DNA from 2 places in the Mesorhizobium sp. B2-4-1 genome. Region 1 is predicted to be linked to the other one. Evidence: riboswitches for the same ligand, from Rfam matches in the RefSeq annotation. Region 1 holds a riboswitch; the other holds the start of a gene.

What was found. Region 1 has a riboswitch for cobalamin ahead of FJ949_RS10175 (CbtB domain-containing protein). Riboswitches for the same ligand answer to the same signal wherever they lie in the genome.
Region 2: another riboswitch for cobalamin. It lies ahead of FJ949_RS06435 (ABC transporter ATP-binding protein); the one in region 1 lies ahead of FJ949_RS10175 (CbtB domain-containing protein).

Annotation. Positions count from the first base shown of each region.
Region 1 covers NZ_VFVN01000003.1:328,989-336,691, forward strand. The annotation lists gene mgtE (magnesium transporter) at 1-1,074, shown strand, start outside; gene FJ949_RS10145 (MerR family DNA-binding transcriptional regulator) at 1,200-1,586, shown strand; gene FJ949_RS10155 (isoprenylcysteine carboxylmethyltransferase family protein) at 1,886-2,362, opposite strand; gene FJ949_RS10160 (DUF1624 domain-containing protein) at 2,359-3,363, opposite strand; gene FJ949_RS10165 (MFS transporter) at 3,595-4,794, shown strand; gene FJ949_RS10170 (aromatic ring-hydroxylating dioxygenase subunit alpha) at 4,798-5,967, opposite strand; cobalamin riboswitch at 6,102-6,298, shown strand; gene FJ949_RS10175 (CbtB domain-containing protein) at 6,334-6,513, shown strand; gene FJ949_RS10180 (CbtA family protein) at 6,529-7,326, shown strand; gene cobU (bifunctional adenosylcobinamide kinase/adenosylcobinamide-phosphate guanylyltransferase) at 7,319-7,703, shown strand, end outside.
Region 2 covers NZ_VFVN01000002.1:371,836-379,538, forward strand. The annotation lists gene FJ949_RS06420 (MarR family winged helix-turn-helix transcriptional regulator) at 1-420, opposite strand, end outside; gene FJ949_RS06425 (iron ABC transporter permease) at 550-1,569, opposite strand; gene FJ949_RS06430 (ABC transporter substrate-binding protein) at 1,578-2,525, opposite strand; gene FJ949_RS06435 (ABC transporter ATP-binding protein) at 2,565-3,353, opposite strand; cobalamin riboswitch at 3,610-3,819, opposite strand; gene FJ949_RS06440 (LacI family DNA-binding transcriptional regulator) at 3,882-4,907, opposite strand; gene FJ949_RS06445 (Gfo/Idh/MocA family oxidoreductase) at 5,089-6,120, shown strand; gene FJ949_RS06450 (sugar phosphate isomerase/epimerase) at 6,123-7,028, shown strand; gene FJ949_RS06455 (substrate-binding domain-containing protein) at 7,114-7,703, shown strand, end outside.

The DNA.
Region 1 (7,703 bases):
GATTCCGACGACGCGGTCTACATCCTCGAGGATCTCGAACCGGAGGACCAGGACGAGATCCTGTCGCAGCTGCCGTTTACCGAGCGCATCAGGCTACGTCGCTCGCTCGACTACCCCGAGGAGACCGCCGGGCGGCGCATGCAGACGGAGTTCGTCGCGGTGCCGCCGTTCTGGACGGTCGGCCAGACCATCGACTACATGCGCGAGGACAAGAACCTTCCCGACCGCTTCAGCCAGATCTTCGTCATCGACCCGAGCTTCAAGCTGCTTGGCGCCATAGACCTCGACCAGATCCTGCGCACCAAGCGCTCGGTCAAGGTCGAGGAGGTCATGCATGAGACGCGGCACGCCATTCCGGCCACGATGGACCAGGAAGAGGCCGCGCGGGAGTTCGAGCAATATGACCTTCTGTCCGCCGCCGTCGTCGACGAGAACGAGCGGCTGGTCGGCGTGCTGACCATCGACGACGTCGTCGACGTCATCCAGCAGGAAGCCGAGGAAGATCTCCTGCGCATGGGCGGCGTCGGCGACGAAGAGCTTTCCGACAGCATCTTTTCGACCTCGCGTTCGCGTGTGCCATGGCTGCTTGTCAATCTCCTGACCGCCTTCCTTGCGGCATCGGTGATCGGCCTGTTCGACCACACGATCGAGCGCATCGTGGCGCTCGCCGTGCTGATGCCGATCGTGGCCGGGATGGGCGGCAATGCCGGTTCGCAGACCATGACCGTCACCGTGCGGGCGCTGGCGACAAGGGATCTCGACATCTACAATGCCGGCCGCATCATTCGCCGCGAGATAGGCGTGGGCTTCATCAACGGCATCGTTTTCGCCATATTGATCGGCATCGTAGCCGCCGTCTGGTTCCGCGATGCCAATCTGGGCGGCATCATCGCCGCGGCCATGATCATCAACATGTTCGTTGCGGCCCTTGCCGGCATCCTGATCCCGCTGCTGCTCGACCGCTTCAAGGTCGATCCCGCGGTCGCTTCGGCGGTCTTTGTCACCACGGTCACCGACGTCGTTGGTTTCTTCGCTTTTCTGGGCCTTGCCACGTGGTGGTTCGGCGTCCATTGATCCGGCTCAATTGACTTTTACGTAAATGCCGTGCGAGGCTCGGCGACAGGCAGACTGCGGCCGATTCCGGCAGGTCTGCCGCGGACGGAGAGCAGCAGTCGCCAATCTCCGGCTATGGGGCGAGAATGCGGGAATATTATTCGATCACCGAGCTGACGCGCGAATTCGACGTGTCGACGCGGACGCTGCGGTTCTACGAGGACGAGGGACTGGTGCAGCCGGTGCGGCGGGGCCGCACGCGGCTGTTTCGTCCATCCGACCGACACCTGATCCGGCAGATCATGCGCGGAAAACGGCTCGGCTTCTCGATCAACGAGATCCGCGAAATCATCCAGATGTACAAGGAACCGCCCGGCGAGGTCGGCCAGCTCAAGCTGATGATCAAGCGCATCGAGGAAAAGCGCGAGGATCTGAGGCAAAAGCGCCGCGACCTCGAGGAGACATTGGCCGAACTCGACCAGGCCGAGGAATCCTGCGTTGAGCGGCTGGTGGAGCTCGGGGTTAATACGTAGCGGCCTTCCAGGCAGGACAATCGCTTTAGAGTCGGCGCCGCCCCTCATCGCCCTGCCGGGCACTTCTCCCCGTATAGTGACGGGGAGAAGGGGGCTGACCGTGATCTCGGTCTCTTTCCTGCAACGCTGGTGGCTGGCGAAACCGCTGATGACAGCGCCCCTCTCCCCGTCACTATACGGGGAGAGGATGCCGGCAGGCAGGTGAGGGGCGGCGCCGACATCGACAAATTGTTGGTCTCCGCCACAAATCGGAAACCGTTATCTTCCCGATATGGCTCTGGCAGCCGGCGTTCAGATGCTCAAATCCAGCGCCGCACTCTTTTGGCATAGTCGCGGTATTTTTTGCCGAACTTTGCCGACAGCATCTTTTCTTCCTTTTCCACCGCGACCTTCTGCGTGACGAAGGCGGCGACGAAGGCGAGCGGCAGGAACCAGACCATCCCGGAGATGAAGGCAACGCCGATCAACAGCAGCGTGTTGGCGAGGTACATCGGATTGCGGGTGATGCCGAAAGGACCCGTGGTGACCAAATGGTCCGGCACGGCGTTGGGGTTGAGCGTGGTCTTGGCCCGCGTCATGGTGCGGATGGCGGTGAACCAGAGTGCGGCGACGCCGAACAGCGCCACCCAGCCGGCCGCGTAGAGGAGGTCGCCCAGGAGGTCGCCGATCCAGGGCAGGGGAAAAAGCAAGCCGAGCGCGATGCTGATGGCGATGGCGGCGATATAGATCAGCGGCGGCCATGGTATTAGCCCAGGTTTGGGCAGGGTCTCGGTCATTCGACACCTTCCTCCGTCATCTTGCTGTCGGTCTGGGCCGTGCAGGTGCCGGCGAGATCCGCCAGATGCGCTCTCCATTCGGCGGTCTGGTCGTTCTTGTAGAGCCGATCAAGCGTTGCCTCGCCCTCCAGCGTGTCCAGCATGCACCCACAATAGCTCGAACAGAACTTGCTGTCGCGCTGCTGCTCGCACGAGATCTGGCAGGTCTTGAGAAAGTTCACCTGCGGGGTTTCGACCTTGGCCGGCATTACTTGCGAGAACAACCAGACACTGCCGATCAGCAGCGGCTGGTGAATCAGGTAGAAGGCCAGGCTGTGCCGGCCGATGAAGCCCAGCGGGTTGGACCAGCGCCCGGGTGCCACATCCGCCAGGCGCGCCAAGGCGCCGAAGCCGGAGGCAAGCTTGGTCGCTCCGAGGCCCACAAGCACCGCACCGAACCACGGGAACAGCGGGACATAGTCGTTGGAGTGTGGGTTGACCGCGGAAAGGCCGACCCACCACAGCCAGGGGTGATCGAACGATTCCAGCCGAAAATAGAAGGGAATGGCGATGACCGCCGCGGCGATCGGCAGTGTGAGCAGCGCCGGCAGGCGCAGGAATGCCAGCCCGAGCAGGCTCGCCAGCGCGATCTGGTGCAGGATGCCGAAGAAGATCCACCCGTCCGGCGTGGCGATACGGGTGGCGACCGAAATGGCGATCGCCGCTCCGACGACCATGGCGAAGCGTCTCCAGAAGCCGTTCCAGCGGATCTCTTTGCCATGGGCGAGATACAGGCTGACGCCGACCAGGAACAGGAAGGTCGAGGCGATGCAGCGAGCATAGAACTTCCACCAGCCGAAGGCGGTCAGGCCGGGATCGGTGTAGCCGAAGAATTCCAGGTCCCAAGTGAAATGGTAGCTCGCCATGGCGACCAGCGCGATGCCGCGCAGCATGTCGATGGCGACGATTCGCTTGGTCTTCGGCAACTCCGCTGTGGGCATGGTCGGCGTCTGGATGCTCATGGTCTCGCGATCTGATTCAGCCCCGCACGAGGACTATCACGGTTACGCCGGACAAAAGAAGGCCGTGAGCTTCGATACGGACGATCAGCCGGCGCTGCATCAGGCACCCCTTTAGGCCAGCACCGGAAAGCCTTTGACCGGCTTCGTTTTAACCGGGGCACGTCGGTTTCCTGTTACCGGTCGCGAAATGATGGCCGCAGATTTGGCTGGTGATTCTGCTTTGGGGAAGCAATGTCCACGCATGTGCGCCATCCGATCTGGCTACCGGCCCTCAAGGCCGCGGATGCCCGCACCTTCGCCTCGCTCTACGCGGTCGAATCCTTCGCTCGCGCCACGGTGTCGAGCGTCATCCCGATCCAGGCCTACGAGATCCTCCACAACGAGCAGATCGTCTCGATCCTCTACACCATAGTGGCGATGCTCGGCCTGTCGGTGACCCTGTTCATGCCGATGCTGATCCAGCGCTTCGCGCGGCGCTGGGTCTACACGGCGGGCGCCTGCCTGCTGGCGATCGGCTCGCTGTTCTTCGTCACGCATACGCTCGCAGGGCAATTGGCCGGCATGCTGTGCCGTGTCATGGGCGCCAGTGCGCTGTCGATCACGCTCAACCTCTACATCATGGACCACATCCGCAAGACCGATTTCATGCAGGCCGAATCGCTGCGCATGGCGTGGTCGATGTTTGCCTGGACGGGTGGGCCGACGCTCGGCATCTTTCTCTACACACGCTTCGGCATCTATGCCGCGCATGGCGCGGTCGCCGTATTCGCCTTGGCCCTGCTGGCGTTGTTCTGGACCTACCGGCTCGGCGACAATCCCTCGATCCGGCCGGGCAAGACGCGCCCGGTCAACCCGCTAGCCAATATCGGCCGCTTCGTCGCGCAGCCGAGGCTGAGGCTGGCCTGGCTGATCGCCTTCGGCCGCTCCTGCTTCTGGACGACATTTTTCGTCTATGGCCCGCTGTTCATGGTCATCACCGGTGAGGGCGAACTTGCCGGCGGCATTCTGGTTTCGGCAGGCAACGCGCTTTTGTTCATGGCGATTTTCTGGGGCAAGGCCGGCAAGCGCTTCGGCGGCCGCAGGACCATGACTTTTGCCTATTTCGCCATGTCGGTGGTGCTGCTGGCGGCGGGTGCCGTCGGCGAAAGCGCGCCGCTCGTCACCGGCGCCTTCCTGCTGTGCGGCGCCTTCTTCACCATCGCGCTCGACGCGCTGGGCTCGACCGCCTTCATGCGCTCGGTCCGCTCTTATGAGCGGGCGCAGATGGCTGCGGTCTACCGCACTTATCTCGACTTTTCCGAACTGACGCCGCCGCTGGTCTACTCGGTGGTGCTGGCCTTTTTCGGACTGGGCTCGGTTTTCGTCACGCTCGGCCTGCTTGCGGCGGTCTGCGGTTATGTCACCTGGCGGTATCTGCCGAAGTCGCTGTGAAGCTTACGGCACAAGCGCAGCATGTCGTTCGCGTACCCAATCGTGGAAGCGGTGGAGGTCGTACTCCTCCGGCATCAGCACGCCGGCCTTATGGCGCATGGAGCGCAGCCCTTTCTGGTTGACCTCGCAGATCGCGGCATCCTCCTCCAGCACCTGGGTGCCGAATCCGACGATGTTGTCGATGTCGGTGGCGGCGAGCGCGTCGGGCGCGAACAGCCATTCGGCGGTCAATTCGGTCTGCTCGGGGCCAAGCGGCACCAGCCGTACGGACCTGACATAGTCGACGTGGCCGACGATGAACATCGAGGGCAGGCTGGTGGCGTAGGTCTGGCCGGCGGCGTGCTCGGCCGGCGTCAGGCCCGAAAAGACCGGCCCATGCGCCTGGCCGTCACGTGACCATGTTTCGGCACCCGCCCGCAGCCCGCCGGAAAATTCCGGCGCGTCATTGTCGGCATGGCGGGTCCATTCGGGGTCGTCATGCCGGCCCATCAGGCCGCGGCCGTAGATCGGCACCAGCCGCGACAGGTCCTTGTGGACGCCGGGGCAATGCAGGCATTCGTTGAAGTTTTCCCAGAAGATCTTCCAGTTGCAGTTCATCACCTTGCGCAGCACATGGCCCGATACCAGCGATTCCAGCGGCCAGTTGCCGAGATCGCCGGAGGCCGGGTCGAAGGATGAGTGCGCCGAGCCGGCGGCATCTTCCGCGAGATTGACGAAGACGAAGCCGCGCCAGACCGACAGCGCGACGCGATAGAGCGGATGGTCCGCCTTGTCGAAACCTTCGGGCAGCGTTTTCGATGGCACGCGCACGAGATCGCCGCGCAGCGAATAGGACCATGCGTGGTAGGGGCAGGTGATCAGCCGCGCCTTCAGCCGCCCCTCGCGTTCCTGGCAAAGCTGCGAGCCGCGATGCCGGCAGGTGTTGTGGAAGGCGCGCAGTTCGCCGGTATCGTCACGCAGCACGACGATCTCCTGGGTGCCGACACGGAAGGTGCGGAAAGCCAGCGGTTGGGCGAGATCAGCTTCACGGCAGACGAGCAGCCAGTTCCTGTACCAGATGGCGTCGAGGTCGCGCTGGTAGGCCGCCGCATCCCAATAGGCCGAGGACGGCAATGTCGGCTCGGCCCGGGTGAGGCCGTTATAGGGGGCGTGCTGGCTCCGGACGGGCTGCATGGCTGGCCTCCTGTGAGGATGGCAGCCGACACCCGGCCACGGAAATTGTCAATTGCAGCGGAGCAAGCGGCCGGACGGCGCTAAAGCGCTTGTCGCCGTCGGAATTTGGTTTGCCGGATGCGGCGATTTTCCCTATAGTCACCTTCGTCGTCGGTTCCGATTGGAGCCAAGAGGGAATGCGGTGCGGGCAGATTTGTTGCCCAATGCCGTGGCTGCCCCCGCAACTGTGTGCGGTAGTCCTCTCCATATGCCACTGAAGATTTTCTTCGGGAAGGTGGGGAAGGGCGCTGATCCGCGAGCCAGGAGACCTGCCGGCGACAGGAAACTGACTTCGATGCCCTCGGGTGGAGGGTGAAAGGACAAGACATGAATACCGCTTCCGTCTCCCTCGGCGCCTCCATCTCCTCGCAGTCGCGCCTCCTGCAGCTCGCGCTCGCGGCGCTGCTCGGCGTTTTCGTCGTAGGCTTTGTCGGTTTCTCGCATATCGACGCGGTCCACAATGCCGCGCACGACTATCGCCACTCGATGGCGTTTCCCTGCCACTGATAGGGATTTGACATCATGAACCTGTTTCGCAACGTCGTGTTCATCGCGGCGATCGCAGGGCTCGTGGCCGGTGTCGTTCTCGCCTGCATGCAGGCCTATGCCACCGTGCCGTTGATCCTGAAGGCGGAAGTCTACGAACAGGCCGGCGGCGGCCACCACCACGACCATACCGCACCGGCCCCGACCGACAACAACGCCATGAACTCTGCCGCCCCGGCGGGCAATGCCATGAGTTCCGCCGCGCCGGCAGCCGCTGAAGCTGTTCCGGCTGAAGAGGAAGGCTGGGCGCCGGCCGACGGCTTCGAGCGTTTCGCTTTCAGCGTGCTTGCCAACATCGTCACCGGCATCGGCTTCGCGCTGGTCCTGGTCGCGGTTTCGGAATTCGCCGGCGGCATCGGCAACTGGCGCCAGGGCGTGTTCTGGGGACTGGCCGGCTTTGCCGTGTTCACGCTGGCGCCGGGCCTCGGCCTGCCGCCGGAACTGCCGGCCATGCCTGCCGCCGAGCTTCTGCCACGCCAGATCTGGTGGACGGCGACGGTGGCGGCGACGGCGATCGGCCTTGCCCTGATCGCCTTCCGCAAATCACTGCCGCTGGCGATTCTGGGTGTGGTGTTGATCGTCGCGCCGCATATCGTCGGCGCGCCGCAGCCCGACAGTTTCGAGACGCCGATCCCGGAAGGCCTGCACCATCAGTTCGTGGTGGCGGTGACAGTGACGAACCTGGTGTTCTGGCTCGTGCTGGGCGCTGTCGTCGGCGTGGTGCGTGGACGCTTCACCGGCAGCGCGACGGGCCTGCGCGACAGCTTTGCCTGATCGCGGAAGACTGACCTTCATCATCGGCGGTGCGCGCTCCGGCAAGAGCGCGCACGCCGAAACGCTGATGACCGCCTTGCCTTCGCCATGGGCCTACATCGCCACGGCGCAACCTTATGACGACGAGATGCGGCAGCGCATCGCGTTGCACCGGTCGCGGCGCGGCGAGGGCTGGACGACCATCGATGCACCGCTAGACCTTGTCGGTGCACTCGAGACCCTACCGGAGGACCAGCCGGTGCTTGTCGACTGCCTGACGCTGTGGCTGACCAACCACATGCTGGCCGAACATGATGTAGAGGGCGTATGCCGGCGGCTGGCTGACATGCTGTCGCGGCCGCGCGGACCCTGGTTTGTTGTATCCAACGAGGTCGGGC
Region 2 (7,703 bases), on a different contig from region 1:
GAGATTCTGTGCCATCGCATCCAATGCCCTGATCAGGACGCGGCGATCGTCCGGCGAAACGCCGGTCAGCGACTCCTCATAGACTTCGCCGGCGAGGCTCTTGACCTCCGCATACGCGGCACTTGCCTTGGGAGTTGGGAAGATCATGCGCACGCGGCGGTCGGCGGCGTCGGAGCGGCGCTCGATCCAGCCGCCCTCCTCCATCCGGTCAACCAGCCGCGAGACGCTGATCGGCTCGATTTCAAGCAGTTCAGCAAGCCGCGCCTGCGAAACGCCCGCTTCCTTGGCGACGCGAACCATCAGGCGCCATTGCGCCGAGGACAGGCCAAGGCCGCTGGCGCGCGCTTCGAAGCGCTTTCGCATCAGCCGCTGCACGTCGTGGATCAAAAATCCCAATCTGTCTACGCCTTCGGAAACCATGAGTGGCATATATAATAAGCGTGCTTATCATTCAAGTCCGGCATTGTTCCAGAAGCCAGCAAACGTGCATGGCAGCCGTGCAGCACAATCATGGCTGCGTCCGATGATTTTCGGCTGCCGCTACACCCATCACAAGCGGTTACGGATCAGCATGGTGACAACGAAGAAGGCGCCGAGCGAGCTGGTGATGATGCCGATCGGCAGTTCCTGCGGCGGCAGCAATGTGCGTGCCAGAAGGTCGCTTGCCAGCAACAGGACCGCCCCGAACAGCGCGCAACTTACGATCAGGCGCAGATGCAGCGGACCAGCCAGCGGCCGCGACAGATGCGGGATCATGAGGCCGACGAAGCCGATGACGCCGGCGACCGAAACCAGGATCGCGGTCGAAAACGCGGCGACCAGAAACGTCGTCCGTCGCATTCGCGCCACCGGCACGCCAAGACTTTCGGCGGCATTTTCGCCGGCCAGGAAAGCGTCCAGCCGGCGATGATTCCACAGCCCGTACGCCGCAATCGTGCCGGCCCCAAGCGCACCTAGCCAGATATTGTCCCACCGCGCCAGGCCGAGCCCGCCCATCGTCCAGAACAGCACCGAATGGGCGGCGCGCTGGTCACCGGCAAAGACCAGGTAATTGGTCAATGCGGTGAACATGAAGGAGACCGCAAGTCCGGCGAGGATCAGCCGTTCGGGGCCTTGTCCCCTCACCCGCGCAACCAGCAAAAGCACAACGCAAGCCGCCAGAATACCGCCGGTGAACGCGGCGATCGGTAGCGTCCAGATCCCGAAACTGTCGCCGAAGACGGTGATGACGGAGACAGCGCCGGCGGCGGCTCCCGACGAGAGACCGAACAGGAACGGATCGGCAAGATCGTTGCGCGTCACCGTCTGCAACAGCGCGCCGACCACGCCCAGGCCGCCGCCGAGACAGATGGCCAGGATGGTGCGCGGCAATCTGAGGTCGACGACGATCCTGCCGACCGGGCCGGACACGTCATGCCCCTTCAATCCGATCGCATGGCCAAGTGCTGCAACGACGTCGCCCAGCGGGATCATCGTCGAACCATAGGCGATCGATAGCAGCGCGAGCGCGGCCATAGCCGACGCGGCCGCCATCATGGCCAATACGAATGCCTTGTGCCGCAAAGTCATCTTCCCGGTTAAAATGCTTCCGGATGCATCGCCCTGGCGATCTTGCCGATCGCTTCGATGTTGGCCGGTCCGGGTGTCAGTTCGGCATAGCGAAGCGCCACGAAGCGTTCGTTCTTGACCGCGTCTATCTCCTTCATTGCCGGATGCGCTTTCAGGAAATCGAGCAGCTTCCGGTAGCCGCCGCCATCCTGATAGTCGAGCAGGATGAGGAATTGCGGATTGCGCGAGGCCACCGTCTCCCAATCCGTGTTGCCCCAGCTGGTGTCCATGTCGGCCATGATGTTGTCGCCGCCGGCCGCGGAAATCATGGCGTTGGGAATGGCGAACTTGCCTGATGTGAACGGCTTGTCCTCGCCGGAATCATAGAGGAAGACGCGCGTTCCCCTGCGGTCGCCGACCTTTGCGGCGATTTCGGCGAGCTGCGCCTTCCAGCCGGAGACGAGCTTATCCGCTTCGGCCTCCTTGCCGAAGATCTTGCCCAGCTTCTCGACATCGCCATAGAGCAGGTCCATCGAAGCGGCAGGCCGGTTCTTGTCGAGATGGACGCAGCTTTCCGTCAGCACCAGGGTCTTGATGCCGTGTGGCGCCAGCGTATCGGGCGTCACCTCGCCGCCCGGCTTCATGCCGTAATACCAGCCGGCGAAGAAGAAGTCGGGCTCGACAGCGACCAGGTTTTCCAGCGTCGGATATTTGGGCGCCAGTTCCGGGATCGAGCCTTGCTCGGCCTTGAATTCGGGGCCGACCTTGTACCATCCGGTGATGCCGGTCAGGCCGACGATCGACGGCTGCAGCTTCAGGGCGAAGGCCATCTCGGCCATGTTGAGATCGTGAATGACAGCGCGCTTTGGAGGCGCGTCGAAGGTCAGCGACTTGCCGCAGCTGTCGACCGTCACCGGAAAGGCGAAGGCCGTAGAGGCCAGCAGGGAGAAGGCAAGAGATACGGCAAGGCGTTTCACGGATGTTGCTCCTTCGTTGCACGGGAATTGGATCTGCGCTCACGAAGATGGCGCGGCACGGTTCGGAACCTCGAACACCGTCAGCTCGCGGTCCTCCGTCGGGTGGCGCAACCTAAAGACGTCGACACCGAAGATCTCGCGGATCAGCTGCTGAGTGAGTGCTTCGCGTGGCGGCGCCAGCACATGCAACCGGCCATGGCCCATCACCGCGACCCTGGTGGCGAAAGGCGTCACCAGCGCCAGATCGTGCAGCACCGCGATCACGGTCATGCCGAGGCCTGCAACCAGTTCGAGCAACTCGCTGCGCGCCCGCGGGTCGAGATGGTTGGTCGGCTCGTCGAGGAACAGGATCTTCGGCTCCTGTGCGATGGCGCGGGCAAGCTGGGCGCGCTGGCGCTCGCCGCCCGACAGCGAGCCGATGGTGCGGCCAAGCAGCGGCAACAGCCCGGTCCGGCGCAGCGCCTCGACGACAATGTCGCGTTCCTCGCTCCTGTGCCTGCGGCCGGTATGCGGAACCCGGCCGAGCTCGACATAATCGATCACCGCCAGCCGTGGATCCGGTTGATCGGTCTGGCCGACGACGGCGATGTGCAGCGCCCGCTCGGCGGTCGAAATCCTGTCCAGCAGGCGCCCGGTGAGCTTCACTTCGCCCGAACTCGGCCGCAGCATGCCCGACAGCATGCGCAGCAATGTCGTCTTGCCGGCGCCGTTGGGACCGATGATGGCGAGACGGTCGCCCGCCGCCACCGAAAGGCTGACCGGATGCACCAGATGCAGGCCATCCGCCGCCGCGGCCAGGTCGCGGGCCTCGAGAAGCGGCGCGGTCATGGGCAATTCCTTGCAGGGCCTGCCGGAATACGGGCCAGCGTCTTGCTTGCCAATCCTGCCGGACGCTGGCCTGAATTCACCTCGGTGGCGATATCGCGGCAAAGCGTGCACACGATGATGCGATGCATGGGAATGCAGTGAATGCGATCGATGGAGCCGTCCAACTTCCGTCACTTTCAAAAATGGCGACGGAAGGAAGCTGGCTTGAACCGGTCGACAAGACCGAACCCCGCGTCTCCTCCCGGCACACCCCGTCCGGTCAACCCATGCAGATGGCAGGTCTCCTGGCTCGCGGGTCGTTGCGCCATCCTGCCTTCCCAGCCTTGCCGGCCAGTGGCTTCTCGGATTTTGCTCGCCGCTTACAGTTGCGGGGGCAGCCATGGCTTCGACCCGAAAATCGGGCCTCACCATGTTCCCTTTTCACCCCTCGCCTTGCGGCGCGGGGACCATCACGAGTCGCAGCCTAGGATGCAGGCAGCGTCGAGGCAAGGTCGATGCATGTTCTGTTATAACGATACAAACGTGTGGTCAATCACTATCGCGCGCCACCAGTTCCAGCGGCCAGACCTCGCGAATGATCTCTGGCCCTTTCGCGCCGGCGAAAGCCGGGAGCGAGGCGAGCAGGATTTCGCCGAGCCGCCGCCCCATCGGGTCAAGGCTCGGACGAAAGCCGGTCAGCGCCGGCGAGAAATAACGGCAGAGCGGCGTGTCGACGATGACGATCACCGCGACATCCTGCCCGGGCTTGATCCCCATTTCGGCGAGCGCTTTGCAGCCGCCGAGCGCCATCGAGTCGTTGTTGAAGATAATCGCGGTCGGCGGATCCTTCGACCGCATGACTTGCGGTGTCACCGCGTAGCCACCGGCTTCGTTGATAAAACCGTCCACAATCAGGCCGGGATCGACTTCGATGCCGTGCCGCCGCAGCGCCTTGCAATAACCCTCCAGAAACAGATAACCGAAATTCAGGTCAAGCGACGGCCGGATGGCGGCGATGCGGCGGTGGCCACGCGCAACCAGCCGGTCGACCGCATCGGCGCCCGCCTTCTCGAAATCCAGATCCAGAGAGGGATAGCTGTCGTCGCCGGACCGGCTTCGGCCGAGCGTCGCGAAGGGAAAGCCGGCCTTGCTCAGATAGTCGATGCGATCGTCCTCGCGCCGCGTCCAGGCCAGTACGACGGCATCGGCACGACGCGTCTCGACGACGCGGCGCAGCCGCTCCTGTTGATAATCCGCCGGCGCGCCCATGACGATGATCAGGTCCAGCCCGCACTCGGCCAATGTCGCTTGCAGTCCGGTGAGGAACGGAATGAAGAACGGCTCGCCATACTGCTGGTCGCCCGGATGCGGCTGCAGCATGAAAGCCACGGCATGGGTGGTGCCGCGGCGTAGGTTCCTGCCCGAGTGGTTCGGTGAATAATTGAGCTTCCGGGCCGCCTCGAGCACGCGCTGGCGTGTCTCGGCGTTCACGTCGGCGCGCCCGTTAAGCGCGCGCGAGACTGTACCGATCGAAATGTTCAGGTGCCGCGCAAGATCGTGAATGCTGGACGCCAAGACCTCCCCCTCCTGCTTCTGGCTAGCACCAGCCGGTCGTGCGGCCAAGGCGTTTCAGAGCCGACGGTACAAATCCGATTGACAATATATGCCATCGGGTGTGTCATCGTAAACGTTTACGGAAGTCATTTACGGACTGCCGTGGGTGCCAGCCAGGAGGGGTTGGCCGGAGGAGCGCTGGATGATGCACGTCGTCCTGGTCGGGTGCGGAGCCATGAGCAAAACCTGGCTCGAGGCCATCAGCCAATCCCCTGCCGTCAAGATCGTCGGTCTCGTCGACCTCGACGCCGACAGGGCGCGCCAGCGGGCACGCGAATACGACCTCGCCGGGGTCGCGATCGGGACCGATCTCGACGTCGTTCTCTCCCAGACCAGACCCGATGCGGTGTTCGACGTGGTCGTGCCTGCCGCCCGTCGCGCCGTGGCGAATTCGGCCTTTGCCCATGGCTGTCATCTGTTGACGGAAAAGCCGCTGGCCGACAGCCCGGACAATGCGCGCGCCATCATCGACGATGCGCGGCGCGCCCGGCGCATCCATGCCGTGGTGCAGAACCGCCGCTACGTCGCCAACGTCCGGCGCATCCGGCGCTTCCTCGGCTCCGGCGCCATCGGCGCTGCGACCAGCATCCATGCCGATTTTTTCATTGCGCCGCATTTCGGCGGTTTCCGCGAAGGCATGCGCCATGTGCTGCTGCTCGACATGGCGATCCATACATTCGACGCCGCCCGCTACATGGTCGATGGCGAGCCGACCGAAGTGTATTGCCGGGAATGGGAGCCGGCCAATTCCTGGTACCGGCAGGGATCGTCGGCAAGCGCCACCTTCGAGCTCGGCCAGGGCAAGATGTTCACCTATCGCGGCAGTTGGTGCGCCGACGGTTTCCGCACCAGTTGGGAAGGCAGTTGGCGCATCGTCGGCGAACGCGGCAGCCTGACCTGGGATGGTCATGACGAGTTGAAGGCCGAAGCCGTGCTGCCGGAACGCGAAGGCCTGCTCGACAAGGTCGTGTCGGTAGCGGTGCCGCCGCTCGACCCTGCCGACCGCATCGGCGGGCATCTCGGCGTCATGGAAGATTTCGTCCGCGCCGTGGAAACCGGCACCGAGCCGGAGACGCGCGGCGCCGACAATATCAAGAGCCTGGCCATGGTTTTCGCGGCGATCGAAAGCGCCGAGACCGGGCGCCGGATCGAAATCCCCAGGCAGGAAGGATGACCATGGCGGACCCGCTTCTCGACATCAGGATCGGCACCATGGTGCGGGCCAATCTCGAAGACCCGGCCGCCTATGTCAGGCAGATCCTGCCGCTCGGTTTCGAGAGCGTCCAGCCCTTCTTCTGGCAGACGCTGGGCGGCAAGGACCTGGGGCGGCTCGCCGGCGAGATCCGCGACGCGATCGGCGATGCCGATGTCAGCGTCAGCTCGATCGGCGTGTTCGGCAATCCACTCGAGAGCGGCGACACCGACCGCGGCGTGCTCAAGGCCTGGGAAACGGCGATCGACAGCGCGCATCTGTTCGGCACCAATCTGGTCAGCGGTTTTACCGGCCGCATCCGCGGCAAGCCGCTGACCGACAGCCTGCCGCGCTACCGCGAAGTCTGGGGCGAATTGGCCAAACGCGCGGCCGACAAGGGCGTGCGCATCGCCTTCGAGAATTGCGCCATGGATGGCAACTGGGCCGCCGGCGACTGGAACATCGCCCATAATCCGGACGCCTGGGAACTGATGTTCAACGAATTGCCGGATGAGAATCTGGGTCTGGAATGGGAGCCCTGCCATCAGTTGGTCTATCTGATCGACCCGATCCCGCAGATCCGCAAATGGGCGCATCGCATCTTCCATGTCCACGGCAAGGACGCGACGGTGCGCTGGGATGTCATACGCGAGCACGGCGTCTTCGGCCGCCTGCCCTTCGTGCAGATGCGCACGCCCGGCTTCGGCGACAGCGACTGGACGCGGGTGATCAGCGAATTGCGGCTGGCCGGATACAAGGGCGCCATCGACATCGAAGGTTGGCACGACCCGGTCTATCGCGACGATCTTGAAATGACAGGCCAGGTCCGCGCGCTGGAATACCTCCAGCAATGCAGGGGAGGCCTGAGCTACCTGCCGAACCCGACGTGAGGATTGGCCGGCGGGAGGAGCCGGACGGGATTGCCGAAGCAGATGTCGAAACCCTCGCTCGCGAGGACAAAAGGGAGGAACGTGCATGAGCATCGCCAAGAGAACGACACTTCTGCGCACGACCGTGGTGGCGACCGCCACGGCGCTCGCCGCCGCCATCTCCACCTTGCCGGCACAGGCGCTCGACGCGCAATGGTGCAAGGACGTCCACATCCGTTTCTTCGTCGGCGGCGCCGAGGGCGACGCTTTCGGCACCATTGTCTACAATGGCGCCAGGCAGGCTGCGGCCGATCTCGGACCGAAAGTGGATTACATCTTCTCAGGCTGGGACATCGAAAAAATGGTCCAGCAGCTGCGCGAGGCGGTCGCCGTCAAGCCCAACGGTATTGCCATGATGGGCCACCCCGGCGACGCCGCCATCATGCCGCTGGCCGAACAGGCGCATAAGGACGGCATCAAGATGATGTACCAGAACGTGCCGGTGCCGACGGTGGTGACGGCCTTCGGCGGCGGCTATGTCGGCGCGCAGCAGGAACAGCAGGGCCGCGCGCTCGGCGCGGAAGCCTTCAAGCTGGCCAAGCTCAAGGCCGGTGACAAGGCGATCATGATCGGCCCGTTCGAGAACGAGAGCCGCGGCGCCCGCGAGCGAGGAACCGTCTCCGCCTTGAAAGAGGC